Regions from separate parts of the Sinomonas terricola genome, predicted to be linked through region 2. Evidence: riboswitches for the same ligand, from Rfam matches in the RefSeq annotation. Region 2 holds a riboswitch; each other region holds the start of a gene.
What was found. Region 2 has a riboswitch for thiamine pyrophosphate ahead of SPF06_RS21100 (ECF transporter S component). Riboswitches for the same ligand answer to the same signal wherever they lie in the genome.

Region 1 (10,219 bases), on a different contig from region 2:
GGTAGACCTTGCCGCCCTGGGCGAGGAACTCAGCCGACTTCTGCTTCATGCCCTCGGTGACCTCGACGATGGCTTCCTGCGCTTCCTTCGAGCCGAACTCGTTCCGGATGTCCTGCGAGATGCGCATAGAGCAGAACTTCGGGCCGCACATCGAGCAGAAGTGAGCCGTCTTGGCCGGCTCTGCGGGCAGCGTTTCGTCGTGGAACGCCTCGGCCGTCGCGGGGTCGAGCGAGAGCGAGAACTGGTCCTTCCACCGGAACTCGAAGCGGGCCTTCGAGAGGGCGTCGTCGCGCTCGTGCGCGCCCGGGTGACCCTTCGCGAGGTCGGCCGAGTGCGCCGCGATCTTGTACGTGATGACGCCCGTCTTGACGTCGTCCTTGTTCGGGAGCCCGAGGTGCTCCTTCGGCGTCACGTAGCACAGCATCGCGGTGCCGTACCGAGCGATTTCGGTCGCGCCGATCGCGGACGTGATGTGGTCGTAGCCCGGCGCCACGTCGGTCACGAGCGGGCCGAGCGTGTAGAACGGCGCGCCGTCACACAGCTCCTGCTGCCGCTCGACGTTCTCGCGGACGAGGTGGAATGGAATGTGGCCCGGCCCCTCGACCATGACCTGCACGTCGTACGTCCATGCCCGCTTGGTGAGCTCGGCGAGCGTGTCGAGCTCGGCGAACTGAGCGGCGTCGTTCGCGTCCGCCGTGGAGCCCGGGCGCAGGCCGTCGCCGAGGGAGAACGCGACGTCGTACTGCGCGAAGATCTCGCACAGCTCGTCGAAATGCGTGTAGAGGAAGTTCTCCTCGTGGTGCGCGAGGCACCAGCCAGCCATGATCGATCCGCCGCGCGAGACGATTCCCGTGACGCGGTTCGCGGTGAGCGGCACGTAGCGCAGGAGCACGCCCGCGTGGATCGTCATGTAGTCGACGCCCTGCTCGCACTGCTCGATGACCGTGTCGCGGAAGATCTCCCACGTGAGCTTCGAGGCGTCGCCATTGACCTTCTCGAGCGCCTGGTAGATCGGCACAGTACCGATCGGCACGGGGGAGTTGCGGATGATCCATTCGCGCGTCGTGTGGATGTCGTCACCGGTCGAGAGGTCCATGACCGTGTCCGCGCCCCACTTGGTGGCCCACTGGAGCTTGTCGACCTCCTCGGCGATCGAGGAGGTCACGGCGGAGTTGCCGATGTTGGCGTTGATCTTCACGAGGAACGCCTTGCCGATGATCATCGGCTCCGACTCGGGGTGGTTGATGTTGTTCGGGATGATGGCACGGCCCGCGGCGACCTCGCTGCGGACGAGCTCGACGTCGCAGCTCTCCCGGAGCGCGACGTAGCGCATCTCCGGCGTGATCACGCCCTGGCGCGCGTAATGCATCTGCGTCACCCGGCGGCCGTCCTTGGCCCGCCTTGGGACGGGCTTCGCGCCCTTCCATTCGGCCGAGGCGGCGCCGCGCCGCACGGCCGAGCGGCCGTCGTCGAGCAGGTTCCGCTCGCGCCCCTCGTATGCCTCCGTGTCGTCGCGCTCCGCGATCCACGACGCGCGGTACGCCGGGAGCCCCACGACCGGGTCGCTGCCCGGCCCCGCGGTGCGGTAGACCCGCAGCGGCGCGTTGGGCTGCCCGTTGGGGGAGTCGTCGAGCGCGATCTCGGTGACGGGGACCCGCAGGCCGTGCTCGGCGTCCTCGAGGAATGCGAGCGAGTGGGCGGGGTGCTGTTCTTGCATTTCCGGTGTGCTCAAGGTGTGAGCCCTCACTTCCTACGCCGGCATGACCCGGACAGGTTCGACGGTCGCAGGCCGCGCCAGCCTGATCTCAGCCCTTGCGAGGGCACCCGTGTGGACGAAAGGGAGGCTAGCACGGCCGCTACTCTGGGCGGTATGACGGATGCTGCTCATGACGTCGTCCACCTGATGGGGCCGATCCTCACGGCGCGCGGAGAGTCGCGCCCCGAGGGGTGGATCGTGGACGGGCGCATGACGTACGTCCGGCCCGGGCGGCCCGTCACGAACGTGCTCGCGGGATGGGTCGTTCCGGGTCTCGTCGACGCGCACTGTCACCTCGGGCTCGTGGCCGGGGGAGCGGCGGACGACGGCGAGACCCTGCGGCAAGCGCGGACCGACGCCGCCGCCGGCACGCTCCTCGTGCGCGACTGCGGGAGCCCCGCGGACACGCGGTGGCTCGACGCGCGCAGCGACGTTCCCCGCGTCGTCCGCTCCGGGCGGCACCTCGCGCGCAGCCGACGCTACCTCCGCGGGCTCGCGGTCGAGGTCGAGCCCGAGGATCTTGTCGAGGCGGTGCGCCGCGAAGCCAAGGCCGGCGACGGCTGGGTCAAGCTCGTCGCGGACTGGATCGACCGCTCGGCCGGCGATCTGGCCCCCGCGTTCCCGGCCGCCGTCGTCCGCGAAGCCGTCCGTGCGGCGCACGACGAGGGGGCCCGCGTGACGGCGCATTCCTTCGCCGAGGCGACGATCGACGATCTGCTGGACGCCGGGATCGACTGCATCGAGCATGCGACGGGCCTTCAGCCGCGCCATCTCCCGAGGCTCGCCGAGCTGGGCGTCCCGATTGTCCCGACGCTCGTCAACGTCGCGACCTTTCCGGACATCGCGGCGCGCGCCGACGGGAAGTTCCCCGCGTACGCCGCGCGGATGCGCGCCCTGTGGGCGCGGCGCTTCGAGCGCATCGCCGAGGCCCACGCAGCGGGTGTTCGAATCTACGCGGGAACCGATGCGGGCTCGGTGATCGCGCACGGCCGGCTTCCCGAGGAGATCGCGCTCCTCGCCGAGGCGCTGGGAGCCGAGGCAGCGGTCGACGCCGCGTGCTGGGGAGCGCGGTCGTGGCTCGGCGCCCCGGCGCTCGGCGAGGGCGAGCCCGCGGACCTCGTCGTGCTCGACGCCGACCCCCGCTGGGACGTGACGACGCTCTCCCGCCCGCGTGGCGTGCTGCGCGCGGGACGAGCGCTCCGGGGCGGGGAATAGAAATCCTTGATTGAAGCTTCAAGTAAATGTAGTCTTGAAGTTGTCAGTCCACCCGAGGAGCCCCCATGACGACGCCCGCCCCCGTCCCTGCCGCCAGCGCCCAAGACCTCCTGCCCGCGGACCTGAGCATGGGCACTGTCATGCTCAAGGTGGGCAACATGAACCTCATGCTCGACTACTACGAGCGCGCGATCGGCCTCGTGCCGATCTCGGAGTCCCTGGGCGGAGTCTTCCTCGGGCGCAATGGCCTCCCGATCATCCATCTGAGCCCCGCCGCGGGGCTCCAGATCCCGGGCCGCGGCGAGGCCGGCCTGTTCCACACGGCGATCCTGTTCGAGAGCCGAGCCGACCTCGCAGCCGCGATTGCGACGGCCGCCCGGTACGATCCGCGACTCTTCGCAGGCAGCGCCGACCACCTCGTCTCGGAGGCCTTCTACTTCACCGACCCCGAGGGCAACGGCGTCGAGCTCTACTTCGACAAGCCGCGCAGCACGTGGGAGTGGCAGGGGAGCCGGGTCGTCATGGACAGCCTCCCGCTGCCGCCGCAGGCCTACCTCAACGCCAACCTCACGGAACAGGCTCTCGACGGCCAGCACGAGTCCGCGGCCGGCATCGGCCACGTGCACCTCCAGGTCGGCGACATCCCCACGGCGCATCGCTTCTACGTCGAGACGCTCGGCTTCGAGCAGACCGCTGGATGGCACGGCCAGGCTCTCTTCGTCTCTGCTGGCAAATATCACCACCACATGGCCATGAACGTGTGGAACAGCCGCGGGGCGGGCCCGCGCAAGGACACGCTGGGCCTCGGGGAAGTGCTCATCCACGTACCCGCCCACGATGACATCCTCGCGGCCGCCGACCGCCTCAAGGCCGCGGGCATTGCGACACACCACACCGGCCTCGAGCTCCGCTTCGAGGACCCCTGGCGCAATTCCATCCGCATGGCGCTCTGACCCCAGCAGGTTCGTGCAGCCTGACCGCTCCTGCGCTACGCTCGACGTGTCCGCGGATTCGCGGGCACGTTGTCCGTCTCGCCGCCGATGCCGCCGGGCCTGCCCGGCGATCGGCACCCGCCTTTCAAGGGGGATACCGTGTCAGCTCCCAGCCCATTCGCCGAAGTCTTCGTTTCGACCCATGCCGACGCCCTGCAGAGGGCTTTGGCGCTCGACTCCGGGTCGGCGTCCAATCTGGACGGAGAAGGCGTCCGCATCCCCGGAGTGTCCGACTATGAGATCGAGCAGCTCGGAACGCTCGTCGGATCCGCCGTCCACGCGGCGGGCGCCGACTACGAGCTCACGATGGTCGACGTCTCGAGCGATACCCTCCTGGCTGTCCCTCCCGCGATGATTCGCGCGCTCGCCGAACTGCTCGCCTACGAATCCGACGAGGGCGAGGGGGACGCGGTCGAACGCGTGGCCGCGGCGTGGGTCGATCAGGAGGACCTGCCCTTCGACGCGCAGGAGGCCTACGGCTACGTCGAGCAGCTCGCGAAGCTCGCGGCCGACGTCGACGACTCGGATCGCCAGGAGCTTTTCGTCTGGGCGGGCTCGTGATCCGAATTCCCCGGAGGAATCGCGATTCGGTCGCCGAGTCTGGCACAATAGTCGGGTACCCGATCCGCGTGGCCCCTCTCTCCGCGCGCGTCGTGTCCGAATAGAGCCCATCCGAGTACGGCCCGCCCCACGGGAGCGGAAAGCGTGGGCTCGATCCGTGTGCAGAAACAGGAGTGACCACAAAAGTGGCCGTTAAGATTCGACTCAAGCGCTTCGGCAAGATGCGCGCGCCGTACTACCGCATTGTCGTCGCCGACTCGCGCACCAAGCGCGATGGCCGTGCGATCGAGGAGATCGGCAAGTACCACCCGATCGAGGAGCCCTCGTTCATCGAGGTCAACTCGGAGCGGGCGCAGTACTGGCTCTCCGTCGGCGCCCAGCCGACCGAGCAGGTCCTCGCGATCTTCAAGGTCACGGGTGACTGGCAGAAGTTCAAGGGCCTCCCGGGCCAGGAGGGTACCCTCAAGTACCCGAAGGGCAAGGAGCCGTTCGTGGCTCCCGAGAAGGGCTCCGTGATCGTCCCCGAGGCCCCTAAGGCCGAGAAGGCTGCCGACGAGGCTCCGGCCGAGGCCGAGACGACCGAGGCTGAGTAGCTTGCTGGCCGACGCGCTCGAGCACCTCGTCCGGGGGATCGTGGACAATCCGGACGACGTCCAGGTGGAGGCGAAGAACAGCCGTCGCGGCGACGTTCTCGAGGTCCGCGTCCATCAGGACGACCTGGGCCGGGTGATCGGCCGCCAGGGCCGCACGGCACGTGCGCTGCGGACCGTCGTGGCGGCGCTTGCGGACGGGGACGCCGTCCGAGTGGACGTCGTCGACACCGACCGCCGCCGCTAGCGCCCGCGGGCCGCAGCAGCTGCCCACCATCATGAGGCTCCGGCCCCTCGCCCGATTGGAGGGCTGAGGGGCCGGAGCTTTTTGGCCTCAAGGCACGCCCTCGCGGGAGGGCTGGCCGCAACAGGAATTGCACGAGCACACCGCACGAGGAAGGGAATCGATGCAGCTGCGCGTCGCACGCATCGGCAAGCCGCACGGGATCCGCGGCGAGGTCACGGTCCAGGTTCTGACCGACTCGCCCGAGGAGCGCTTCGACCGGGGCGCGGTGCTGGCGTACGACGTCGAGGCGGCCACACCTGGCTCCCTCGCCGTGCGGACGCTCACCGTGCGCTCGGCGCGGTGGAACAAGGACATCCTCGTGCTCGGGTTCGAGGAGGTGCCGGACCGCAACCGCGCCGAGGAGCTCCGGGGGACCACCCTGTACGTGGACACCGAGGAGCTCGACGACGAGAGCGAGGAGGGCTGGTACGAGCACGAGCTCGTCGGGCTCGAGGTGCGCGTCGACGGCCGCGCGGTCGGCACCGTCGCCGCATTGCAGGTCATGCCCGCCCAGGACCTGCTCGTGGTGGACACACCGGACGGCGAGGTCCTCGTCCCCTTCGTTGAGGAGATCGTGCCGGAAGTCGACGTCGAGGGCGGCTTCGTCGTCGTCCTGCCGCCCACCGGCCTGTTCGAGCTCAACCGCGAAGCCGGCGGCGACGACTCGCCGGGCGAGACTCGCGGAGGCGACGCCTAGGTGCGCGTCGACGTCGTCAGCATCTTCCCCGAGTACCTCGCTCCCCTGCGCCTCTCCCTCCTCGGCCGCGCCCAGGAGGGGGGCCTCCTCGACCTGGAGGTCCACGACCTCCGCGACTTCGCGTTCGATCGGCACCGGACCGTCGACGACACGCCGTACGGCGGCGGCGCGGGCATGGTCATGAAGGCCGAACCGTGGGCGCTGGCCCTCGAGTCCGTGCTTGCCGAGCTTGCTGAGCTTGCCGCGCAGACTCCCGCCGCGGACCTGCCCACCCTCATCGTGCCCTCGCCCGCGGGCGAGGTCTTCACGCAGCGGCTCGCCTACGAGCTCGCCGAGGAACCGAGCCTCACGTTCGCGTGCGGCCGCTACGAAGGCATCGACGAACGCGTGCTCGAGTGGGCGCGTGGGCACTTCCGGGTGCGGCCCGTGAGCCTCGGCGACTATGTGCTCAACGGCGGGGAGGTAGCCGTCATGGCGATGGTCGAAGCCATCGGCCGTCTCCTTCCGGGAGTCGTCGGCAACCCCGAATCGCTTGTCGAGGAATCGCACGCCGACGGGCTCCTTGAGTATCCCGTGTACACGAAGCCGTCCTCGTGGCGAGGCCACGACGTGCCCGAGGTCCTCTTGAGCGGCAACCACGGGCTCATCGCCCGGTGGCGCCGCGAGCAGCAGCTGCGTCGCACGGCCGCGCGGCGCCCCGAGCTCCTCGAGGGGGCCGATCCGTCCGAGTTCGGCCGTGAGGAGCGCGCGGTGCTCGCCGAACTCGGGTACGACGTCGTCGAAGGTCGCCTCGCGCGCCCCTGAATTGCCGCGTGATTCGCCCGGCGGGGGCTCGGCATGGCAGAATAGAGCGTTGCGCCCGCCGGGCCCGGACTCTGCCACAGGGGAGCCGGTCAACGGACTGGGCGGCCCGCGGCCGGGTCAGCCGGCCCGCGGGTGAGAGCCCCGGGCCTCCGCGGCCCGTGACTGAAGCGATTGACCTGTGGCAGTCGCCAGGAGAAGCACAATGCACAATCTCGACTCGGTTGACGCCGCGTCCCTGCGGTCCGACATTCCGTCCTTCGCGCCGGGCGACACCATCAAGGTGCACGTCAACATCATCGAAGGCAAGAACTCGCGTATCCAGGTCTTCCAGGGCTTCGTCGTCGGCCGCCAGGGCCACGGCGTCCGCGAGACGTTCACCGTCCGCAAGGTCTCCTTCGGCGTGGGCGTCGAGCGCACGTTCCCGGTGCACTCCCCGATCATCGACAAGATCGAGGTTGTGACCAAGGGCGACGTCCGCCGCGCGAAGCTCTACTACATGCGCGAGCTCCGCGGCAAGGCCGCGAAGATCAAGGAGAAGCGCGACTACACGGCCGCGAAGTAAGACCTGGCGATTGCATCGCCGCTCAGGCCTTACCGCTTCAGCCGCAGACGTTTCGTGACTTCTCAAGCAGACTCCGAACGCGGCACCCGGACCGAGCGCCGGCCCAGGCTTCTGGGCTGGCGCTCGGCGTTTCTCGGGGTGCTCGCGGCCGTCCTCGTGTGGGGGATCGTCCGCGCACTCATCGTGGACGTCTACTACATTCCCTCCGGTTCGATGGAGCCCCTCCTCAAGCCGGGTGACCGCATCGCCGTCTCGCGCACGGCGTTCGCCGGGCGCTCGGTGGCGCGCGGCGATGTCGTCGTCTTCGATGGGCGCGGCTCGCTCGCGCCCCTCGAAAGCGGCCGAGGCTGGCTCGGGGACGCCGTGTGGGGCGTGGGCGAGTGGCTCGGCGTCGTCCCCAACGAAACCGTGTACGTCAAGCGGGTCGTCGGCGTCGCGGGAGACCATGTCGCGTGCTGCACGCCAGATGGGCATCTGACCGTCAACGGGGCCCCGCTCGCCGAGCGGTATGTCTATCCGGGCGACGCGCCGAGCACGGTCACGTTCGACGTCGTCGTCCCGCAGGGCAGGCTGTGGCTCCTGGGCGACCACCGCTCGGACTCGGTCGACTCCCGCTCGCTCCTCGGGGCGCCCGGCGGCGGGCTCATCCGCACGGACCGCGTCATCGGCGAACCGGTCGCCATTCTGTGGCCGCTTGATAGATTGGGGGAAATGAGCACCATGGAGGGACATCAGTGACGCACGGGGCCGGAACAGGATCGGACGCCGCGGATTCCGCCGCTCCTCACCACGAAGACACTTCGGAGTATGCGGGCAGGCAGAAGCGCAACGGATTCCTCGCTCTCCTCCGTGAGATCGCGCTCATCCTCGTGATCTCCATCGTGCTCTCGTTCGTCATCAAGACGTTCTTCTTCAAGGCGTTCTACATCCCGTCCGAGTCGATGGTGCCGACGCTCGAGGAGAACGACCGGATCTTCGTGAACCTCATGGTCCCGAGGAACTTCGCGCTCGAGCGCGGCGACGTCGTCGTGTTCAAGGACACGAAGGGCTGGCTCCCGCCGTCCTCTGAAGGAGGGCAGAACTGGTTCCAGGAGAGCCTCGAGTTCATCGGCCTGCTCCCGGACACGTCACAGCAGCACCTCATCAAGCGACTCGTCGGGCTCCCCGGAGACCACGTCGTGTGCTGCGACGCCCAGCAGCGCATCACGGTCAACGGGGTCGCGCTCAGCGAGCCCTACGTCAACCCGGCGGAGATCCCGCGCCCCGTCCCCTTCGATGTGACCGTTCCGGCGGGCAAGGTGTGGGTGATGGGAGACAACCGCAACCACTCCTCGGACTCCCGCTACCACAACGCGCAGGAACCCGGCAACGGATTCATCGACCTAGGCGACGTCGAAGGCCAGGCCGTCGTCATCGCGTGGCCGCTCAACCGCCTCGGCGCGCTCGGCAACTACCCGAGCACGTTCTCCTCCGTCCCGAGCCCCAAGTAACATGACCGCGCTAGACCAGGCCACCCCCGACCGGCGAGACGCTCCAAGACGCGCACCGGCCGTACCGACCCTCCGTTACGTGCGGCGGCTCGCCACTGAGTTCGGGCCGCTCGTCGCGGGCTGCGACGAGGTCGGCCGCGGAGCCCTCGCGGGTCCGGTGAGCGTGGGGGTCGTCGTGATCGACGTGCGCTCGGCGCGGACGCGGACCGTGCTGCGCGACAGCAAGCTGCTCGCGCCCGAGCGGCGGGTCGAGCTCGTCCCGATGGTCCGCTCGTGGGCGCTCGCGAGCGCCGTGGGCCATGCGAGCGCCGATGAGATCGACGACGTCGGGCTGATGGAGGCGCTGAGGCTTGCCGGCATGCGTGCCCTGGGTCAGATCGAAGCTGCGGGGATCGTGCCCGACGTCGTCCACCTCGACGGCAACTACGACTGGCTCGGGCGCGGGGGGCAGGGTTCCCTTTTCGGTGACGCGACGCCCATGCCCACCGTCCCGGTGCGCACGATGATCAAGGCCGACCTCAAGTGCCAGGCCGTCGCGGCCGCGAGCATTCTCGCGAAGGTCGAGCGCGACGCGATCATGGTGGATCTCGGCGTGCAGGAGCCCCGCTTCGGCTGGGCCGTCAACAAGGGCTACGCGACGCCTGAGCATCGCGCGGCCCTCCACTCCTTCGGGCCCACGGTGTGGCACCGGCGGAGCTGGAACCTCGACCGGGCCGCGGTCGAGGCCCTCGACGGTGATGGATGATAGGACTATGAGCGCAGAAGACCTCGAGAACTATGAGACTGACATGGAGCTTCAGCTCTACCGGGAGTACCGCGATGTCGTCTCGCTCTTCAGCTACGTCGTGGAGACCGAACGTCGGTTCTACCTCGCCAACCACGTGGACCTCCAGGCGCGGTCCGCGGACGGTGAAGTGTATTTCGACCTGACCCTTCAGGATGCGTGGGTCTGGGATGTCTACCGGAGCGCGCGCTTCGTCAAGAGCGTTCGCGTGATCACGTTCAAGGACGTGAACGTCGAGGAGCTGCCCAAGGTCGAGGACCTGGCCCTCCCGAAGGAAGGCCTGGGCACGTAACCCAGGCTGCCTTCTCGCGATAGCCCTCCACAGCCGTCCGGGCGGCGGTTCGTCCACATAGCGCTGATCGCCCGGTGCAACGGGGCGCCGACGCTGGCACTGTGGCCCTATGAGGGCAAAGGACTGGGTGGGCCAGCGCGGCGAACGTCTCGCCGAGGCGTATCTCGAGACGATCGGCTTCACGGTGCTG
Region 2 (10,219 bases):
GGCCACGTCCTCTTCGCGAGGGTTCCCGGGCGCACCCCGAGCAGCGGCACGAGGCACAGCTCGCACGCGAGGGCCACGGACGCCGAGACCCAATCGACGCTCAACAGCAGCGTGACCGTGATGCAGAGGGCAGCCGCGAGCTTCGCGACGGGGTTGGCCCGCGCGAGGACGGAGTTGGCGACGTCGGGGGTGAGGATGTCCACGCTCATGCCGCGGCCTCCACGCGTGCAGCGCGCCCGCCATCGACACAGATGTCCGCGCTCATGCCGCGGCCTCCACGCGTGCAGCGCGCCCGCCATCGACGCGATAGACAGTGTCCGAGAGGGCGGTCGTGAAGTCCTCGTCGTGCGTGACGGCGAGCAGTGCCGTGCCCTGTGCGAGCAGGTCGGCGAGGAGCCGCACGAGCTCGGCCCATGTGAGGGCGTCCTGGCCGAACGTCGGCTCGTCGAGGACGAGGATCCGCGGGCTCGTCGCGAGCATCGTCGCGACGGAGAGGCGCCGCTTCTCGCCGCCCGAGAGCGTGAACGGATTCGCCCCGGCGAGGCGCTCGAGGCGGAGCCGCTCGAGGAGCCCGTCCACGATGCGCCGCACGTCCTTCTCGGACAGCTTGGCGACGCGGCGCGGCCCGAACTCGAGTTCGTCGAGGACGCGCGGCGTGAGGAACTGGTGCTCGGGCTCCTGGAACACGGTCCCGATCCGGCTCACGAGCTCGCTCGATCGCCAGCGGTGTGGGCTCGAGCTGGCCCCCAGCGCGAGCGGCGGAAGCGCCGTGAGCCGACCGCCGACGGCGGGCAGGAGCCCCGCGAGCGTGAGCGCAAGCGTCGACTTGCCGGCCCCGTTCGGCCCGGTCACGCTCGTCGCGTGGCCCTCGCGGAGCGCCAGGTCGATCCCGCCCACGACGGGCGGAAGCTTCGGCGAGCGGCCGACGGCGAGACCCTCCGCGCGGAGCAAGGAGCCCCCATGCAGCTCGCCGCCGCCGTTCGCCGGTCGGAGCGGCTTGGCCGGCTCTTCTCCGGTGAGCGGATGCCAGCCCGGAACCCACACGCCTGCGGCGGCCAGGCGCCGTCGTACGCCCGCGTCCGCGAGCACGCGCTCGGGCGGGCCGTCCGCGAGCAGCCCGCCGCCGGCACCGAGCACGACGACGCGGTCCACGAGCCCGCTCCACACCGAGACCCGGTGCTCGACGACGACGAGCGTCGCCCCCGTGCGGTCGAGGCTGCGCTGCACGGCCTCGCGGACCTCTTCGACGCCCTCCGGGTCGAGGTTCGCGGTCGGCTCGTCGAGCAGCACGAGGCCGGGTTCCATCGCGAGGATCCCCGCGAGTGCGAGCCGCTGCTTCTGGCCGCCCGAGAGGGCCGCGGTGGGGCGGTCGAGCGGAAGGTCGAGGCCCACGTCGGCGAGCGCCCGATGCACGCGCGGCCAGATCTCGTCGCGCGGAACGGCGAGGTTCTCGCACCCGAACGCGACCTCGTCCCCCACGCGGGCCATCGCGATCTGGCTCTCCGGGTCCTGGAGCACGAGCCCCGCGCGGCCGCGCGCACTCGGTGCCGGCACGCCGTCGACCGTGAGCTCGCCGTGTTCCTCGCCCTCCTCGGCCGCGCCGAGGACGCCCGCGAGCGCGTGCAGGAGCGTCGACTTGCCCGCGCCGGACGCACCGAGCAGGAGGACGCGCTCGCCCGGCGCGATGTCGAGGTCGAGGCCGCTCACGGCGAAGGCCTTTCGGCCCGCGTGGCGCCAGCCCCAGCCGCGGGCCCTGACACCCGCGGGCGCTGCGGGGGGCATCTCAGACGTCCGCGGCGCGCCCCGCGGCGAAGGCGGACAGTGCGCCGGTCTTCGCGAGCGCCTTCACGGCGAGCCAGCTCAGCAGGCCCGCGATGACGATGCCTGAGATCACGGCGAAGACCGTGTACGCGACCTGCCAGCCGAACTCCCATTCGACGAAGAACTGGATGACCTCGCTCACGCCCAGCGCGAGGCCCGAGAGCGCGCCCGCGAGGAGCGCGACGCCGACGTTCCAGCGGCGGTACGCGAAGATCGCGAAGCCAATCTCGGCCCCGAGGCCCTGCACAAGGCCCGAGAGCAGCACCGTGACGCCGAACTGCGAGCCGAGCAGCGCCTCGACCACGGCCGCGAGGATCTCGCAGAACAGGGCCGCCCCCGGCTTGCGGATGATGAGGCCGCCGAGCACGCCGGCGAGGAGCCAGCCGCCCGAGTAAAGGCCGCTGAGCGGCGCGAACGCCGCCGTGACGGCCTGGATTCCTGTGTAGCCCTGGTCCCAGAGCCAGAAGATGACGCCGCACGCGACGGAGACAACGGCGGCAACGACGATGTCGACAACGCGCCACGTGTAGCCGGGCTTGACGGTGGTGCCCATGATTTCTACCTCCCACTGGAGCAGGAGGGGCGGCAGCGTGAACTGCCTGAGAACTCGACTTCCTTCGCCGGTATTAGCCGGAGCAGGTTCGAGGGTCTGCGGTGGTCCGCACTCTCAGCGCCCCTGCGCGCCGAGCAATGCCCGACGGCGGCGCTCCCCTGTCGTATGAAGTGACGACAGTCTACCGCTAGGCTGGGCGGAAGAGCGCCTGTTCTGCGCCGACTGCGAAGGAGACGGACGTGACCATCCTCATCAAGCTGTTCGGGACCGCCATCAGCCTCGGCGCCGGCTTCGCCGCCACCAAGGTCGTCGACGCCGTGTGGGAGAAGAGCACGGGCAACAAGCCGCCCAAGGACGCCACCAACATCGAGCAGAGCCTCCGCGACACCCTCGTGTTCGCGTTGGTCTCCGCCTCGGTCGGAGCCACGATCCAGGTCCTCACACAGCGGTTCACGCAGAAGGCGATCGCGCGCTTCAACAGCACGCCGGACGCGGTGTAGCGGGGGGTTCCCGGGCTCCGACGCGCCGAGGGCAGTTTCAGGCTCGAACGCTGGCTCCGGATGTGACCCGAGACGGCTTGTGCACGAGAAGACGCACTGAGGGCGTCTTCTCGGCCGCAAACCGTCTCGAGAAGCGCGACGCGGCGCCGGGTCTCAGCCGGCCTCGTCGGTCCGCTCGACGCGCGCCACGACCTCATCGAGCTCGTCGACCGTGAGCGCGGCCTTGTCGACGTGCTTCGTCCGGTACCCCGCGCGGCCAACCATGTGGGCGGACACGGGAACGGTCAGGAGCTGGAAGATCCACGCGACGACGAGCAGGGGCACGAGCGCCCACGATCGCAGTTCGAGCCCGAGCGCGGTGAGCAGCAGCAAAGACCCGAGCACCTGTGGCTTCGTTGCGGCGTGCATGCGCGTGAGGAGGTCGGGGAAGCGGAGGAGTCCAATCGCGGCCCCGAGGGACATGAGCGCCCCGAGCACCATGAGCACGCCCGCGATCACGTCGATGCCCGCGTCAAGACCAGGGTTCACGGCTGCCTCCGATCCTGCACGAAGCGCGCGACGGTCACCGAGCCCACGAAGCCTATGAGCGTGATCGCGACGACGAGCGGGAGGTTGTCCGTATTCCGGTGCGCGGCCATGTCCACGATGAGCGCCGACGCGAGCACGACGAGCAGGACGTCCGCCGCGAGCACCCGATCCAGCAGGGCAGGGCCCTTGATCATGCGGACCACCGCGCCGAGCGCCCCGAGCGCGAGCAGGACGCTGCACACCACGAGGACCCCGTCCATGAACGTCATAGGGTTCCCCTCGATTCGTCTCGGCGAAGCTGCTCCTCGTCCCGCACGAGCGCGAGCTCCTCCCTCGTGCCCATGATCCGGATGAGCTCGGCCTCGGTCGCGAGCACGGAGCGGCGCACGCGTTCGGCCGCGGCGGCGTCCGGCACGTCGATGCCGTGGACGTACAGCGTCGCGTTGGCTCGGTCCACGTCGACGATGAGCGAGCCGGGGATGAGCGAGACGAGGTGGCCCGTTGCGGTCACCATGAGATCCGCGTGGCTCCGCAGGGGGACGGCGACGACGGCGCTGCTCACCCGCGGCCCGACGGTCACCGCGAGCCGGAGCAGGGTCGCGCTCGCGGCGACGAGCTGCCCCACGAACACGAAGGCGTAGCGCGCGGCGTGGAACACGTTGAAGCGCCCGCTCAGCTCGACCGGCGGGAGCGCCAGGAATCGGGTCACAAGGAGCGCGAGCACGAGGCCGAACACGAGATTGCCGGGGCTGAAATCCTGCCACAGGGCGCCCCACACGATCACGAGCCATGCGAGGAGCGGGAGTTCCTTGCGCAGCGACGTCCGACGGCGAACGGGGCTCACGGGCGCACCGCCCCCTGAGCGCCCGGCTGCTGAGCGCCCGGCTGGGAACCAAGCACCGCGGTGATGTACGGCGTGCGGTCGAGCATCTCCTTCGCGGCCTCCTCGCTGACCTGGAAGAGCGGCCCGGCGAAGACCGAGAGGGCAAGGCCGAGCCCCACGAGTCCGGCGGTTGCGCCAACCATCGCGCGGGGCATCGAGCCGGCCCGCGCGGGAGCGAGGAGGGCGGCATCGGGATTGTCGGCGTCGTCGATCGACCGCCAGAATGCGCGCCCCCACACGCGCGCCATGGCCAGCAGGGTCAGGAGGCTCACCACGACGCCGGCGACGACGACGGCCAGCGCCATGGGCGTCCCGAGCGCGACACCGGCCTGGACGAGGCCGAGCTTGCCGAGGAACCCCGAGAGCGGCGGGATCCCCGCGAGGTTCATGGCCGGGATGAAGTACAGGAGGGCCAGGAGAGGCGAGAGCTTCGCGAGGCCGCCGAGCCGATCGATGGACGCGGAGCCGGCGCGCCGCTCGATGAGCCCCGCGACGAGGAACAGGGACGTCTGCACCGTGATGTGATGCATGACGTAGAAGACCGTCGCGGCGAGCCCGATCACGGAGCTCATCGAGAGGCCGAACACCATGTACCCGATATGGCTGACGAGGGTGAAGGACAACAGTCGCTTGATGTCGGTCTGCGCGAGCGCACCGAGGATGCCTATGACCATGGTCAGGAGCGCGACGACCATGAGCGGGGTGTTGAGCTGGTCGCCGGGGAACAGGAGCGTCTCCGTGCGCACGAACGCGTAGACGCCGACCTTCGTGAGGAGTCCTGCGAACACGGCCGTGACGGGGGCCGGGGCGGTCGGGTACGAGTCCGGGAGCCAGAACGAGAGCGGGAAGACCGCGGCCTTGATCCCGAAGCCGATGAGCAGCATGACGTGGAGGAGCACCTGCGTCTCGGGCGCGAGCTGCCCGAGCTTCACAGCGAGGTCCGCCATGTTCACGGTGCCCGTGGCCGCGTAGACCATCGCGATGGCGACGAGGAACAGGAGCGAGGAGACGACGCTCACGACGACGTAGGTCACCCCGGCGCGGATCCTCGCCGTCGTTCCTCCGAGCGTGAGGAGCACGTAGCTCGCGGTGAGGAGCATCTCGAAGCCGACGTACAGGTTGAAGAGGTCGCCCGCGAGGAACGCGTCCGAGACCCCCGCGATGAGGATGAGGAAGCTCGGGTGGAACACCGAGATCGGCCCGTCCTTGTCCCCGTCCGCAATGCCCTGCGACACCGCGTACACGAGGACGGCGAGGCTCACGGAGCTCGAGACGACGAGCATGAGCGAGGAGAACTGGTCGACGACGAGCGTGATGCCCCACGGCGGCACCCACCCCCCGATCGGCACGGCCACGGTTCCGCCGCCCCACACCGAGAGGAGCAGCGCGATCTCGAGGACCAGCGTCGCGGCGAGCACGCCGATGCTCACGATCCGCTGCGCGCGCTCCTGGCGCAGGAGCATGAACGTCACCGCCGCGCCGAAGATGGGAAGGACGACGGCGAGCGGCGCGAGGCTTGCAAGGCTCATTCGAGGCTCCCCTCAGCCTTCTCGTCGGCGTCGCGGGCGTACGCCTTCTCGCGCGGGCCGGAATGCAGGGCCTCCCAGTCCGCCGCGGCGGCCTCCTCGACGCTCGGGAACTCGCTCAGATCGGCGGGCACATCGGCGTCGTCCTCGGCAACCCAGCCCGACTGGGAGGCGACACGGCGGTCCTCGATGTCGTCGGCGACCTCGTCGGCGCGGCCAAGCTGCCACGTGCGGTAGATGAGCGCGAGCATGAACGCCGTCACGGCGAAGCTGATCACGATCGACGTGAGCACGAACGCCTGCGGGAGCGGATCGCTGTATGCGCGCGGATCCGTGCCCTTGGCGAAGAACGGCGCGAGGCCCGCGTAGCCGCCAGTCGTGAGCAGGAGAAGGTTCGCACCGTTCGTGAGCATGAGCAGCCCGAGGAGGACGCGGGTGAGGCTCCGTTCAAGAAGCAGGTAGATTCCGCACGCGAACAGCACGCCGGAGATGATGAGGAGCGTCACGTTGGGGCTCATGCGCGCTCCTTCGCTCGAGCATCGGAGTCCCGCAGGCCCGGCTCCCCGTCAGACCGTGCTCGCTCCGCGTCCGCCTGCGCGCCCTCCTCGAGCTGCTCGTCGATCCGCGCGCCGAGGCTCCGCAGCACGTCGATCACGAGCGCGACGACGATGAAGTACACGCCGACGTCGAAGATCGTCGAGGTCACGAACTTCACGTCCCCGAAGACGGGCAGCCACAGCGTGATGATCGCACTCTCGAGCACGTGCCCTCCCGCGAGGAGCGGAATCCCGCCCGCGAGCGCCGCCGTCGCGAGCCCGACGCCGAGGAGCCGGCCGGGGTTGAAGGGCGCGGCCTCGTAAAGCTCGAAGCGGCCGCCGGCGAGGTAGCGGATCGTGAGCGCGATGCCGGCCACGAGCCCGCCCGCGAATCCACCGCCGGGCGCGTTGTGCCCCGCGAACAGGAGGTAGATCGAGAACAGCACCATGCTGTGGAAGACGAGCCGAGTGATGACCTCGAAGATGATCGAGCGGCGTTCCGGAGCGAGCGTCCGGCCGGCGACGAGCCACGGATCCCGCTCGACGCTCGCGAACGTGCGCGCGACGGCGAGCTCGGCACCTCCCCGGGTCGAGGGATCGACGCCGCGCACGCGCCCGACGCTTCCCGTCTCGACGTCGCGCGTCGGCCCGAGCCCGCGGCCGCGGTGGCTGATGAAGATGAGGCTCGCGACGCCAGTCGCCGCGAGGACGAGCACGGAGATTTCGCCGAACGTATCCCACGCGCGGAGGTCGACGAGCGCGACGTTGACGATGTTGGCCCCTCCGCCCTGCGTGTAGGCGAGCTCGGGGAACCGGAGCGAGATCGGTTCGGCTGTGCGGGAGCCCATAGCGAACATCCCCGCGAACACGACGACGGCGCCGAACAGCGCAGCGATGACGATGCGCACCACGCGGTAGGCCCCGCCTGTGCGGTCCCGGAGTTGAGCCGGGAGGCGGCGCATGCCGAGCACGAACGCGACGAGCACGATCGTCTCGACGAGGAGCTGGGTCATCGCGAGGTCCGGGGCGCCCTGGAGCGCGAAGATGAGCGCGATCCCGTAGCCCGTGACCGAGACCATGAGCACCGCGAGGAAGCGCTTGTTCGCGCGGACGGCCGCGAGCGCGCCGATCGCGATTCCCACGCCGATGACGCCCTGGAGCGGCGCGTTCGGGTCGAGGAAGAACGCCCCGCCGGGGATCGCGGGCCGCGTGATCAGCATGACGGCGAGAGGCAGCACGGTCGCGACGGAGAGGATGACGGCGAGGTAGAAGAAGAGCGAGCCTCGCTGCGTCCGGCCAGTCACCCAGATGGCGACGTCGTCGACCGCACCGATCGCCGCGCGATAGATCCGCTCGGCGTCGGGAAGCCCCGAGACTGCGACCTGGAGCCGGTACACCGGTCCGCGCGCCCAGAAGAGCAGCCCGCCCACCGCCCACGCGGCCGCCGAGAGCGCGAGCGGGAGGCCGAGCCCGTGCCACGCGGCGAGATGCTCGGAGACGTGGCCCGCCTCCGCGGCGTGCGGCGCCGCCCATTCCTCGACCGGGGCGGGCCAGATCCCGTACACGAGCCCGAGAACGGCCAGAACGGCGGGCGGCGCTACGAAGAGCGGCGTGACGGGCTTGAACGGCGTGTCCGGGAGCCCGGGCTTCCGCGCGAACGCGCCCCACACGAAGCGCGCGCTGTACGCGACAGTCAGCGCGGAACCGAGGACGAAGCCGACGAGGACGACGGCGGCCCACAGCCCCGCGAGGACGTCGCCCCCGGGGTGCACGAACGCGGCGAACACCGTCTCCTTCGCGACGAATCCGCCCAGCAGCGGCAGCCCGGCCATGGACGCGGCCGCGAGGATCGCCACCACGCCGAGCGCGCGCGACTGGCGGAACACGCCCGAGAGCCGGCGCACATCGCGCGTGCCCGTCTGGTGGTCGACGATCCCGACGACGAGGAAGAGCGTCGCCTTGAAGAGGGCATGGGCGACGACGAGGGCGAGGCCCGCGAGCGCGGCGTCCGGCCTGCCGAGGCCGACGACGGCGACCATGAATCCGAGCTGGCTCACGGTGCCGAACGCGAGGAGCAGCTTGATGTCGGTCTGGCGCAGCGCCCGGTAGCCGCCGATGAGCAGCGTCGCGACGCCGAACCCCAGGACCACCGGGCGCCAATACGGCGTGTCCGCGAAACCGGGCGCGAGGCGTGCCACGAGGTACACGCCCGCCTTGACCATCGCGGCGGCGTGCAGATACGCCGAGACCGGGGCGGGAGCGGCCATGGCCCCGGGGAGCCAGAAGTGGAACGGGACGAGCGCGGACTTGCTGAGGGCGCCCACGAGGATCAACAGCGCGCCGATGGCCATAGCGCCCGAGGTGCCCTGCGCCGTCGTCAATTCGCCCGCTCGCGCAAGGATCGCCGAGATCCGGTAGGTGCCCGCCGCGGTGCCGATCAGCACGAGGCCCACGAACATCGCGAGGCCGCCCGCCGTCGTCACGATGAGGGCTTGGACCGCCGAACGGCGCGCGGCGAGGCGCGTCCGGGCGAAGCCGATGAGGAGGAAGGAGAGGACGCTCGTGAGCTCCCAGAACACGAAGAGCGCGATGAGGTCGTCGGCGGCGACGAGGCCCAGCATCGCGCCCGCGAACGCCAAGAGCTGCCCGCCGAAGCCCCCCAGCCCGTCGTCGTCGTTCTTGAAGTACCGCGCGCAATAGGCGAGGACGAGCGCCCCGATCCCGAGGACCAGGAGGCCCATGACCCACGCGAGCGGGTCAAGCCGGAAGGCGAACTCGAGCTTGAGCGAGGGAATGTAGGAGAGCATCTCCTCGACGCCCCCGCCGTACGCAGTGTCGTGCTGCAGGGCGAGCCACACGAGCGAGAGCGCGGGCACGGCCGCGAGGAGGAGGAACGACGCGCGGCCCCACCGCCGGAAGATCCAGGGCGCACCAGCCGCCACCGCAAAGTGCAGGGCGAGAACTGGTACCACAGGGGCCTCCGCTATGTCAGGTGTGGGAATCGCAGAAAGTTGGGGTCGGCGGATGTCAGTTGGGTGCAGTGAAAGTAATCAGAAGAGGGTGATGCGGGGTGCGAGCGTCCCCGTCAGCTTATCAAGCGCTAGCATGCGAGCTATGACGACTGCCGCGCAGCAGCCATCGGAGCTTGAGCTCCACACCGCACCCGTCAGGAAGTCCCAGATCCTCGCCTGGGCCTCGTGGGACTGGGGCTCGGCGGCGTTCAACGCCGTCATGACGACCTTCGTGTTCACCGTGTACCTGACCTCGAGCGCGTTCGGCGGGGCGGACCACGCGTCCTCCGTGCTCGGTGCGGCGCTCGGAATCGGCGGCCTGCTCATCGCGCTCCTCGCGCCGGTCTCGGGCCAACGCTCGGACGCGGGCGGGCGGCGCAGGCTCTGGCTCGGGATCCACACGGGAGTCGCCGCGCTCCTCACGGGCCTGTGCTTCTTCGCCTATCCGCGCCCCGAGCTGCTCTGGTACGGGGCCGGGCTCATCGCGGCCGGCCACGTGTTCTCCGAGCTCGCGGGCGTCAACTACAACGCGATGCTCGGCCAGATCGCGACCCCCAAGACGATCGGCCGCATCTCGGGCATCGGCTGGTCCGCGGGGTATTTCGGCGGCATCGTCGCGCTCATCCTTGTCCTCGTGCTCTTCATCCAGCCCGTCGTGCACTGGTTCGGCGCGTCGACGGCGGAGAACCTCAACGTCCGGCTCGTCGCCGTGTTCTCGATGCTGTGGATCATCGCCTTCTCGATCCCCGTCCTCATCGCTGTGCCGGAAGTACGACGGCGGCCCGCGGCTCGGCTGGGCGTCTTCGCCTCCTATGGGCTCCTGTTCCGGCGGATCGGCGCGATGTGGCGCACGAGCCCGCA
Region 3 (10,219 bases), on a different contig from region 2:
CATGATCGAGGCGGGCCTCGCGGGACTCGAAGTCTTCCACCGCGACAATCCGGAGGCACGGCGCCCGTTCCTCCTCGACCTCGCCGAGCGGCACGGCCTCCTCGTCACCGGCTCGTCCGACTACCACGGCGCAGGCAAGCCCAACCGCCTCGGCGAGTACACGACCGAACCCGAGGTGCTCGCCGAGATCGAACGGCAGGCGAGCGGCGCCGTCGTCGTCCGCCCGAAGCACCCAGGCGCGCCGGACAGCCTCAGCAGGGCTCGCGGCTAGCTCGGTCGGATCACGGTCGCCGAGCGCAGTCGGCCCGCCATGACCTCGATGGCCTGCGCGTTCGCGTCGACGCACACGAAGCGGCGGCCGAGCTCATGCGCCGCCGCCCCGAGAGTCCCCGAACCCGCGAAGAAGTCCAGCACCCAATCGCCCGGCCGCGAGCTCGCGGCGACCATGCGCCGTACGAGCCTGACGGGCTTTTGCGTCGGATAGCCCGTCTTCTCACGCCCTGTCGGGGAGACGATCGTGTGCCACCACACATCCGTGGGGAGCTTGCCGAGCTCCCTCTTCTCGGGCGTCACGAGGCCCGGGGCCATGTACGGCTCGCGGTCCACCTCGGCGCTGTCGAAGTGGTACTTCTCGGGATCCTTGACGTACACGAGGATCGTGTCGTGCTTCGTGGGCCAGCGCCGGCGGCTGCGCGCGCCGAAGTCGTACGCCCACACGATCTCGTTGAGGAAGCACTCGCGCCCGAAGATCACATCGAGCATGACCTTCGCGTAATGGACTTCGCGGTAGTCGAGGTGGAGATACAGCGTGCCGTCGTTCGAGAGGACGCGCCAGGCCTCGAGGAGCCGAGGCTCGAGGAAGGCCCAGTAGTCGCCGAACGCGTCGTCGTAGCGGTGCAGGGCGCCCTTGATCGTCTCGTAGCGCTGGCCGCCGAAGCCGATGCGGTCGCCGTCGCTGCTCCGCACCATCGTCATGGACTGGCGGCGCTGGGCGCGACCCGTGTTGAAGGGCGGGTCGATGTAGACCATCGTGAACGCGCCGTCGGGCAGCGACGGGAGGAACTCCGCGTTGTCTGCCTCGACGACGAGATCAGGCCCGTCAGGGTGCCACACACCCTCCGGCCGGACCGCGCCCGTCGGCACGCTCGCGCCCACGCGCGCGCCTAGTCGGCCTGCGTGCGGCTCACGACCTCGCCCTCGACGCGGCGGGTCCGCGAACGACGGCGCCGGGCCGCAAGCACGCCTCGGTCCACGCCTTCCTCGGCGTCGCCCTGGAGGAAGACGGCCGCAGCCTGGGCTGCCGCGCCCTGCTCCGCTGGGCTCTGTTCGGCCTCGGCCGGAGCCTTCTTGGACGTGCCCCGGCGACGGCGGCCCTCGCCGCTCGTCTGGGAACGTGCCTGGCGGTCGGAGCGCCCGTGGCCGTGGCCGTGCTTGCCCTCGCCCTCGGCGCGCTCTCCCTTGGCCTCGCCCTCAACGGGCTCGCCGGACTTCGCCTCCTCGCGGGGCTTCGCACCTCGCCGGGGCTCGCCGCGCCCCTTGCCGCCGCCGCGGCGCGACTTCTTGGATGGCCCGCCGAGATCCTCGAGGGCCTCTGCTTCGACGCCCTCGAGCACGCGCTTATGCCGCGGGAGACGGCCCTTCGTGCCCTCCTGGATGCCGAGGTCAGAGTACAGGTGCGCCGAGGACGAATACGTCTCGACCGGCTCCGGGACGTCGAGGCCGAGCGCCTTGTTGATGAGGGTCCATCGCGGCACGTCCTCCCAATCGACGAACGTGACCGCGGTGCCCTTCTGGCCCGCGCGGCCCGTGCGGCCCACGCGGTGGAGGTAGGCCTTCTCGTCTTCGGGGCACTGGAAGTTGATGACGTGGGTGACGTCCTCGACGTCGATGCCGCGGGCCGCGACATCCGTTGCCACGAGGACGTCCACCTTGTTGTTTCGGAACGCACGCAGCGCCTGCTCGCGCGCCCCCTGCCCGAGGTCACCGTGCAGGGCCGCGGCCGCGAAGCCGCGGTCCACGAGCTCCTCGGCGAGCTTCGCCGCCGTGCGCTTGGTCTTCGTGAAGATGATCGTCCTGCCGCGGCCCTCGGCCTGGAGGATGCGCGCCACGACCTCGTCCTTGTCGAGGTGGTGGGCCCGGTAGATGACCTGGCGGATGTCCTTCTTCGTGATCGAGTCGTCGTCCGGCTCCGACGCACGGATGTGCGTGGGGCGGCTCATGTAGCGGCGTGCCATGGCGACGACGGGCCCCGGCATGGTCGCCGAGAAGAGGAGCGTCTGGCGAACGGCCGGAACCGCGCCGAGCAGCGTCTCGACGTCGGGGAGGAAGCCGAGGTCGAGCATCTCGTCCGCCTCGTCGAGCACCACGATCCGCACGTTCTTGAGGTTGAGGTGGCGCTGGCGGTGCAGGTCGATGAGGCGGCCGGGCGTTCCGACGATGACGTCGACGCCGCGCTGGAGTGCCTCGATCTGCGGCTCGTATGCGCGGCCGCCGTAGATCACCTCGGTGCGGAGGCTCGTACGCTTGCTCGCGGTCTGAAGGTCCTGGGAGACCTGAAGCGCGAGTTCCCGCGTGGGGACGATGATAAGGGCCTGCGGTGCACCGGGGGCCGGGAGCTTCGCGTAGTCGGGGTGGTCGGGGGCGACGGCGCGCTGGAGCGTCGGGATGCCGAAGCCGAGCGTCTTGCCCGTGCCCGTCTTGGCCTGGCCGATGATGTCGTGCCCGCCCAGCGCGACGCCGAGCGTCATCGACTGGATCGGGAACGGGTGGAGGATCCCCGCGTCCGCGAGGGACTGCGCGATCTCCGGGACAACCCCGTAGTCGCTGAAGGTCTGCTGTGCCTCCTGGCGCACCGGGGCGTCGTTGGTAATGGTCTCCTGCGTCTCGAGCGTCTCCTCGCCCGAATCGTCCAGAAGCAGTTCCTGGGTGTGAAGCTCGTTCAAAGGGGCTGCGTCCCTTTCCATCTGGGCCGGGACTGGCCGCTCAACGGACTGTCCTCAGGGCGGGCGGCAGGGGACTCGCATTCGCCTAGATTGTCCGGAGCGGCCGATCGTGACGGCCGTCCAGTGGAAGCCGATCGCGGGCTATCAGGGTGTCAGCGCGGGGCTGGCAGGTGAAAAAGCAGATCGCGTCAAATACGACCGGGCATCCAATAACGTGACAAGGATATCGTGGGGGCCCGGAAAGCCGGGAATTGTGTGGCGCGACACACGGAGTCGGCTGCCTCGTCGCCGGGCCGTGGTCGTCGGACGCTCCTGCCGATTATCCACATGGATCGGAAGGGGCAGGCGCGAACTCTGCCTGGCGGCAAGAGTGGCCTCATGAAAACTCTCGACCTCTCACGTCTCGGCCCTCGGCTCGCCTTCGCCAGGAACGCGCGGGGACGGGCCTGAAGTCCCATTGCGCCTAGACGCGTTCGAAGAGCACGAGGCGCTTCCGGATGTCGGCCGTCACGAGCCTCACACGCACCGTGGTTCCCGATTCCATCTCGCCCTCGCAGCGGGCCGTGACCGGCGGGTCGGAAAGCTGGACCGTGCCGAACGGCTTCCCCGCAGCTTGGGGCCGGCCGCCGTTCTGCGAGCTTGCGATGCGATCGAGCGGCTGGGACGGCCGGCCGTTGCCGTTGCCGGGCCCCTGGCCGTCGTCGCTCGCGGCCGGCTTCGAGCCCGAGACCACGACGGCGTCGTACTCCTGGCCCACGCAGTTCACGAGGAGCGCCGCCTCGACGAGATCGAGCGACGCACGCTCGACCTGGGCCGCGAGATGGTCCGAAGCTGCCATGAGGCCCGGTAGGGCGGGAAGGGCCTCGCGCACCCAGCCGGGAACATCGCCGTCGTTCGCGAGAGCCTCGCAGAGCACGAGGACGAAGCGGTCCACGAGCCGCCGCAGGGGCGCCGTCGTATGCGCGTAGGGCGCGGCGATGGCCGCCTGCACGGGGTTGTCCGGCAGTGCGCCGTCGAACGGCGTGTACGTCGCGCCGCGGAAGAGCGCGGCCGCCGCATGCAGGATCGCAAGGTGTCGCGGATCGGAGGCCTCGAGCGTCCGCAGGTACTCGCCGTAGGCCATGGCGCCGTCCCATGGGCGGCCGAGGGCCTGCGTCTGGCGGCGGAAATGGCGCAGGGACTTCTCGTCGGGCGGCGGCATGGTGCGGAGGATCCCGATTCCGCCGTCCATCATGAGCTTCGCGGCGGCCATGCCGGTCATGAGCGAGATCTGCGCGTTCCAGTCCTCGACCGGGCGCTGCGCGGCCGCCTCGATCCGATAGCCGCCCTCGTCAGTCGGGACGATCTCCTGCTCGGGGAGGTTGAGGCTTGCCCCGCCGCGGGCCCGCTCGAGCGCCACGCGCTTGAGCCCCACCTCCTTGAGCAGCATGAGAGGCTCGACGGCGGTGCCCGCGTCGATCTGGGCCTGCACCTCGGCGTAGTTGAGCTTCGCACGACTGCGGATCCGGGCACGGGCGAGGCCGACATCGGTGACGTCGCCGTCCGCGTCGAGCCGGAAGTCCCACACGAACGCGCCTCGCACGGTGTCGGCGAGGAGGCTTCCGGCGTCGTCGGTGATGTCCTGCGGGTGCAGCGGGACTTTCGCGTCGGCCGCGTAGATCGTCTGGCCGCGGCGCCGCGTCTCGGCGTCCAGCTCGCCTGCGGGCCGGACGAAGGCCGGGACATCCGCGATCGCGTAGCGGACGCGGTAGCCCGCGCCGTCCCGCTCGATGTGGAGGGCCTGGTCGAGATCGGTCGATTCGGGCGGATCGATCGTGACGAAGTCGACCCGGGTGGCGTCGGCGTCCGGGAGCCGAAGCGAGGCAATGGCCGCCTCGGCGTCCGCGACCGCCGCCGCCGGATACTCGGAGGCGAGCTGGAACTCTTCGCGCAGAGCGGCGAACGCGGCCACGATCGCCTCGGCTCCCGCGTCGGTGCGGGGCGCCGCGGCTCTGGCCGGCTTCGGCGCGAAGTGTGATGGGCCCACGAGCGTCAGCCTAGACCCGAGCGCCGACATTGCGCAGCGGCCCGTGGTTGGAGGGGGCAGCACCCCTGGGAGGTGACCAATGGAGGGCTAGGAGAGCCCGTCCTGTCCGAGGCGCCACGGATGGGCCGGGAACACCCCGAGGATGCGGAGCTCCGTCGAGAAGAACGTGAGCTCCTCGAGGGCCCTCGCGAGCGGCGGCTCGTCGGGATGCCCCTCGACATCGACCATGAACATGGTCGCGGAGAACTGTCCGTCCACCATGTAGCTCTCGAGGCGCGTCATGTTGACGCCGTTGGTCGCGAAGCCGCCGAGCGCCTTGTAGAGCGCGGCCGGGATGTTCTTGACCCGGAACACGAAGCTCGTCACGTAGGGCCCGCTGCCCGCCTCGGGGAGGGGCTGCGGCGGGGCGAGGATCACGAAACGCGTCGTGTTGTGCTTGTGGTCCTCGATGTCCGAGGCGAGGATTTCGAGGCCATAGCGCTGCGCCGCGAGCGGCGGGGCGATCGAGAGCTTCGTCGGATCCCCCCACTCCGCGACCTCGCGCGCGGAGCCAGCCGTATCCCCTGCGACAACCGGCGTGAGGCCGTGGGCTCGGATGAACCCGCGGCACTGCGCGAGCGCGTGCACGTGGCTGTGCACCTCGCGCGCCCCCTCGATGCTCGCACCCGGGATGCCCATGAGGCTGAAGCGGATGCGCAGGAAGTGCTCGCCGATGATCTGGAGGCTCGTCGTGGGCAAGAGCAGGTGGATGTCCGCGACGCGGCCGGCGACCGTGTTGTCGATGGGGATCATGGCGTACTGGGCCTCGCCGCTGTCCACGGCCGCGAATGCGTCCTCGAACGTCGCGCACGGGAGCGCGTCGGCACCCGGGAAGGCCTCGAGGGCGGCCATATGCGAGTTCGCGCCAGGCTCGCCCTGATAGGCGACGACGGTCATGCGCGAGCCGCCCCCGGGGCGAGGGCCGGCAGCTGGGCGCGGAGCCGGGCTGCGGCGTCCGCGGGATCGTCGGCGTCCGTGACGGCGCGGACGACGACGACGCGGCTCGCCCCCGACTCGACGACCGCCCCGACGTTCGAGTGGTCGATTCCGCCGATCGCGAACCAGGGGAGCGTGGGCGCACCCGCGTCGGATGCCTCGGCCGTGCGGCGGGCCGCGTACTCGACGAGTCCGAGGCCGACCGCCGTTCGCCCCGGCTTCGTCGGGGTGGCCCACAGCGGCCCCGTGCAGAAGTACGAAAGCCGCGGTGCGCCGTCGTCCGCCGTGCTCGCGCCGGCTGCGAGGGCCGCGTCGACCTGCTCGGGCGCGTGGGTCGAGAGCCCGACGGCGACAGAGCCGCCGAGGACGCGGCGCACGGCCTCAAGCGGCAGGTCCTTCTGGCCCACGTGGAACACGGGCGCCCCCGAGAGCAGCGCGATGTCGGCCCGGTCGTTGACGGCCCACAGCTTCCCGTGGCGCTCGGCGGCCTCGCGGAGCACGTCGAGGAGCTCGAGCTCTTCGGCGGCCTCGATCTGCTTGTCGCGGAGCTGGATGATGTCGACGCCGCCCGAGAACGCCGCGTCCACGAAGGCCGCGAAGTCGCCGCGGCCCTTCCGGGCGTCGGTGCACACGTAAAGCTGGGCGTCGGGCAAGTGCATGGCAACTAGACTAGTCCTCAGTACTGCGGGAGCCCGCGAGTGTGACACCCCGTCCGAACCCTGACGGCCGGCGGCGCATCGTGAGCCGGGCTGAGAGGGCTGTGTGCCGACCGTGAGAACCTGATCCGGGTTGTGCCGGCGTAGGGAAGGACAGCGTATTCATGGACGGACGCGACGCGGTGACGCATCCCGCGGAGGTCGACGTCGCCGTCGTCGGCGCGGGCGTCGTGGGCCTCGGGATCGCGTGGGAGGCCGCGTGCTCGGGCCGCCGCGTCGTCGTCGTCGATCCGGCGCCTGGCACGGGCGCGAGCTTCGCGGCGGCCGGCATGCTCGCCGCCGTGAGCGAGTACCACTACCAAGAGGAAGACCTCCTCGGCCTTACCCTCGAATCCGCACGGCTGTGGCCCGGGTTCGCCCGGCCGCTCGGCACCGAAGCCGGCAATCTCAGCACGCCGACGCTGTGCGTCGCGGGGGACGCGGCGGACCGCCAGGCACTCGCCGACCTCCGCGCAGTCCAAGAGGCCCACGGGCTCGGCGTCCGGCCGCTCACGGTGCGCGAAGCCCGGTCGCTCGAGCCCATGCTCGCCCCCGCGATCGCAGGCGCGTTCGAGATCACCGCGGACCATCAGGTCGACCCGCGCCGCCTCGTCGCCGCGATCCTGGCCCGGCTCGGGACCGGAGCCGTCATCCGGCAGCGGGCCGAATCCCTCGTCTGGGCGGGCGACGGGGCGCGCGTTGTCGGCGTGCGGCTCGCGGATGGGAGCGAGCTGCGCGCGGGGGAGACGATCGTCGCGAACGGCCTCGGCGCGCGTGAGCTCGCGGGCCTTCCCGTCCCGCTGCCGCTCCGGCCCGTGTACGGCGACATCCTCCGGCTGCGCGTGCCCGAGAGCCTGCGGCCGCTCGTGACCGCGACAGTGAGGGGCCTCGTGCGCGGCAAGCCCGTCTATCTCGTGCCCCGAGCGGACGGGACCCTCGTCATCGGCGCCACGCAGCGCGAGGACGGCTCCGACGCGGTCTCCGCGGGCGGCGTCTACGAGCTCCTCCGCGACGCCCAGGCACTCGTCCCGGCCGTCGCCGAGCTCGAGCTGTACGAGACGACCGCGCGTGCCCGTCCCGGGACGCCGGACAACGCGCCGCTGCTCGGACGCGTCGCCGCGCGCTGGGCCCCCGGCGCAGCGGACGACGGCGGGGCGCCGCCTCACGCGCAGGACGTCGCCGGGCTCATCGTCGCGACGGGATTCTTCCGCCACGGCGTCCTGCTCACACCGGCCGCCGCTCGGATCTGCGTCGACCTGCTCGACGGACGCGCCGACGAGCGCTGGCACGCCTTCCGGCCCGACCGCTTTGCCCGGGTTCCGCACGAGACCCACGCTTCCTACGGGAGGACAGCATGAATCCCTCGACCACCACCCTCGCCGTGACCGTCAACGGCGAACCCCGCGATGTCGCGGCCGGATCGACGGTGCTCGATCTCGTCGCAGCGGCGACCGGGCGCGAGGTCGGCGCTGACGGGCGGCCGGCCGACGGCGGGCGGCTCGGAGTCGCCGTCGCCCTCAATTCAGAAGTGGTGCCCCGCGCTCGCTGGGCCACCACCCCGCTCGCGGCGGGCGACGCCGTCGAGCTCGTCACAGCCATGCAAGGAGGCTGATGTGGAGATCCGCACCGACACCGCAGCAGGTGCCCTAGGGCGCGAGCCGCTTCTCGCCGCCGACCCCTTCGTCGTCGACGGTATCGAGCTGGGCTCGCGGCTCATCATCGGCACCGGCGGGGCCCCGAGCCTCGACGGCCTCGGCGACGCCCTCGAGGCCTCGGGCACCGAGCTCACGACCGTCGCGATGCGCCGGTTCTCGCCCGCCGAGCAGGGCTCCCTGTTCCAGCTCCTCGTGGACAAGGGGATCCGCATCCTGCCGAACACCGCGGGCTGCTTCACCGCGCGCGACGCCGTGCTGACGGCGGAGCTCGCACGCGAGGCCCTCGAGACCGACTGGGTCAAGCTCGAGGTCATCGCCGACGAGACGACCCTCCTGCCGGACCCGATCGAGCTCGCGGACGCGACGGAGCAGCTTGTGAATCGGGGCTTCAAGGTGTTCGCGTACACGAACGACGATCCCGTGCTCGCCCGGCGCCTCGAACAGCTCGGGGCCGTCGCGGTCATGCCGCTCGGCGCGCCGATCGGCACGGGGCTCGGGATCCTCAATCCGCACAACATCGAGCTCATCGTCGCCCGCGCCGAGGTTCCCGTGGTCCTCGACGCCGGGATCGGCACGGCGTCCGACGCGGCCCTCGCGATGGAGCTCGGCTGCGACGCCGTACTGCTCGCGACCGCCGTGACCCGGGCTCAGGACCCGGTCCGGATGGCCGCCGCGTTCCGCCACGCCGTCGTCGCAGGCCGCCTCGCCTCGCAGGCGGGGCGCATCCCGAAGCGCGAGCACGCGCTCGCGTCGAGCCCGATGGAGGGCCGCGCGCAGTTCCTTTAGGTGGATCCGCGCAGTCGGGAGGCGCCTCGGTCTCCGTTCATTCTTAGGCAGCCGCCCAAGCCGGCGGGATCGATACGGTCTCAGTCGGCCCAAGCACTCTTGCGCAGCCCTAGCCGGAAACGCCTACTTTCGCTTTTGCGTGATCAGACCGCGAATGGCGATCACGAGAAAAGCCAGACTCAAGCCGATGCAAATCGACCAAAGTAGACCTAGCAGAGGCCGGAAGATAATGAACGACCCGAATCCAGCAATGAATACGGGCCAGTTGAATCGTCGCCGCTCCGTGGTGGTCATGCATCCCATGGTACTCGCTTCCTTTCAACTATCCCGTGATGAGACTGACGAGATACCAGAATCCGCCGACGACCACGGCGCAGAAGAACGGCTGGCTCCCGCACCACGCGTTCAGGTCCAGCGTCCGCGGCGGATTGTCGGCTATCAGTCGAACAATGTTCTCGGATCCCTGGAAATTTCCATCAATGTATGTCGACAGTGTCCCGTTGCAAGAGTATGGGTTGCGTCCCGTCCCACACGGTCGTGCCGTAGCTGCTCGAACAGAAAGTGTCGAGTTGCCCGGTAGCGTGGGCCGGGACTGTTGATTGCGGCGCAAGAAGGAGGGCCAAGACCATCGCCGCTGTGACCCAGAGGATTGTCGCACTTTGGCGAGCCCCCTTGCGGCGTCGTTGGTGAACGGTCACAGCGGACGGCGCGATTTGCATTGTCATCACAATTCCCCCGAACTGATTTCTCTGACAAGGGATGTCCTTGTGCGGAAATCATAGCCATTTGCTCGATGCCCGTTAGAGTGTCTGAAATAGTACCGGACCGCCAATTGCTGAGGGGCGTCGCGTGCTACCTTGCGAGGAGCGTTAGACGGCCAGCCGGTTCGTTTGATTCTTCAGGCTGAAGCCGGTAGCTCCTGAGTATGCAGAGCCAATTGGGGGGTGGCGACGCGGCCAACATCCGGAGGAGTGTTCTTCCGCTCTCGGTATTGTTGGCGCTCGAGTCGGGCCCGTCTTACGCGTACGAGCTGGCCAGGCGGCTGCGGGGCGTCCATGACCTGGTGAGTGCTGAGAACGACCTCTATGGGTGCCTCAAACGGCTCCGAAGTCGCGGCTTCCTTGCCTTCGAGTGGAAGGA

Region 1: linked by a shared signal. The riboswitch ahead of thiC (phosphomethylpyrimidine synthase ThiC) and the one ahead of SPF06_RS21100 (ECF transporter S component) in region 2 are both predicted to bind thiamine pyrophosphate.
Region 3: linked by a shared signal. The riboswitch ahead of thiO (glycine oxidase ThiO) and the one ahead of SPF06_RS21100 (ECF transporter S component) in region 2 are both predicted to bind thiamine pyrophosphate.

The regions. Positions count from the first base shown of each region.
Region 1 is NZ_JAYGGQ010000015.1:66,017-76,235, reverse strand. Features, by position in the region: gene thiC (phosphomethylpyrimidine synthase ThiC) at 1-1,717, opposite strand, end outside; TPP riboswitch at 1,731-1,838, opposite strand; gene SPF06_RS17685 (amidohydrolase family protein) at 1,871-2,971, shown strand; gene SPF06_RS17680 (VOC family protein) at 3,037-3,924, shown strand; gene SPF06_RS17675 (hypothetical protein) at 4,063-4,524, shown strand; gene rpsP (30S ribosomal protein S16) at 4,710-5,117, shown strand; gene SPF06_RS17665 (RNA-binding protein) at 5,119-5,361, shown strand; gene rimM (ribosome maturation factor RimM) at 5,522-6,097, shown strand; gene trmD (tRNA (guanosine(37)-N1)-methyltransferase TrmD) at 6,098-6,901, shown strand; gene rplS (50S ribosomal protein L19) at 7,104-7,463, shown strand; gene lepB (signal peptidase I) at 7,518-8,201, shown strand; gene lepB (signal peptidase I) at 8,198-8,953, shown strand; gene rnhB (ribonuclease HII) at 9,033-9,698, shown strand; gene SPF06_RS17630 (DUF2469 domain-containing protein) at 9,706-10,029, shown strand; gene SPF06_RS17625 (YraN family protein) at 10,139-10,219, shown strand, end outside.
Region 2 is NZ_JAYGGQ010000024.1:10,235-20,453, reverse strand. Features, by position in the region: gene SPF06_RS21110 (energy-coupling factor transporter transmembrane component T family protein) at 1-209, opposite strand, end outside; gene SPF06_RS21105 (ABC transporter ATP-binding protein) at 262-1,782, opposite strand; gene SPF06_RS21100 (ECF transporter S component) at 1,784-2,374, opposite strand; TPP riboswitch at 2,417-2,544, opposite strand; gene SPF06_RS21095 (DUF4235 domain-containing protein) at 2,614-2,874, shown strand; gene mnhG (monovalent cation/H(+) antiporter subunit G) at 3,028-3,402, opposite strand; gene SPF06_RS21085 (MrpF/PhaF family protein) at 3,399-3,662, opposite strand; gene SPF06_RS21080 (Na+/H+ antiporter subunit E) at 3,668-4,246, opposite strand; gene SPF06_RS21075 (Na+/H+ antiporter subunit D) at 4,243-5,814, opposite strand; gene SPF06_RS21070 (Na(+)/H(+) antiporter subunit C) at 5,811-6,329, opposite strand; gene SPF06_RS21065 (Na+/H+ antiporter subunit A) at 6,326-9,319, opposite strand; gene SPF06_RS21060 (MFS transporter) at 9,462-10,219, shown strand, end outside.
Region 3 is NZ_JAYGGQ010000001.1:105,237-115,455, reverse strand. Features, by position in the region: gene SPF06_RS00470 (PHP domain-containing protein) at 1-271, shown strand, start outside; gene SPF06_RS00465 (DNA-methyltransferase) at 268-1,155, opposite strand; gene SPF06_RS00460 (DEAD/DEAH box helicase) at 1,164-2,942, opposite strand; gene SPF06_RS00455 (RNB domain-containing ribonuclease) at 3,406-4,968, opposite strand; gene SPF06_RS00450 (prephenate dehydratase) at 5,056-5,904, opposite strand; gene thiE (thiamine phosphate synthase) at 5,901-6,602, opposite strand; TPP riboswitch at 6,618-6,766, shown strand; gene thiO (glycine oxidase ThiO) at 6,764-7,996, shown strand; gene thiS (sulfur carrier protein ThiS) at 7,993-8,250, shown strand; gene SPF06_RS00430 (thiazole synthase) at 8,258-9,079, shown strand; gene SPF06_RS00425 (hypothetical protein) at 9,203-9,373, opposite strand; gene SPF06_RS00420 (PadR family transcriptional regulator) at 10,005-10,219, shown strand, end outside.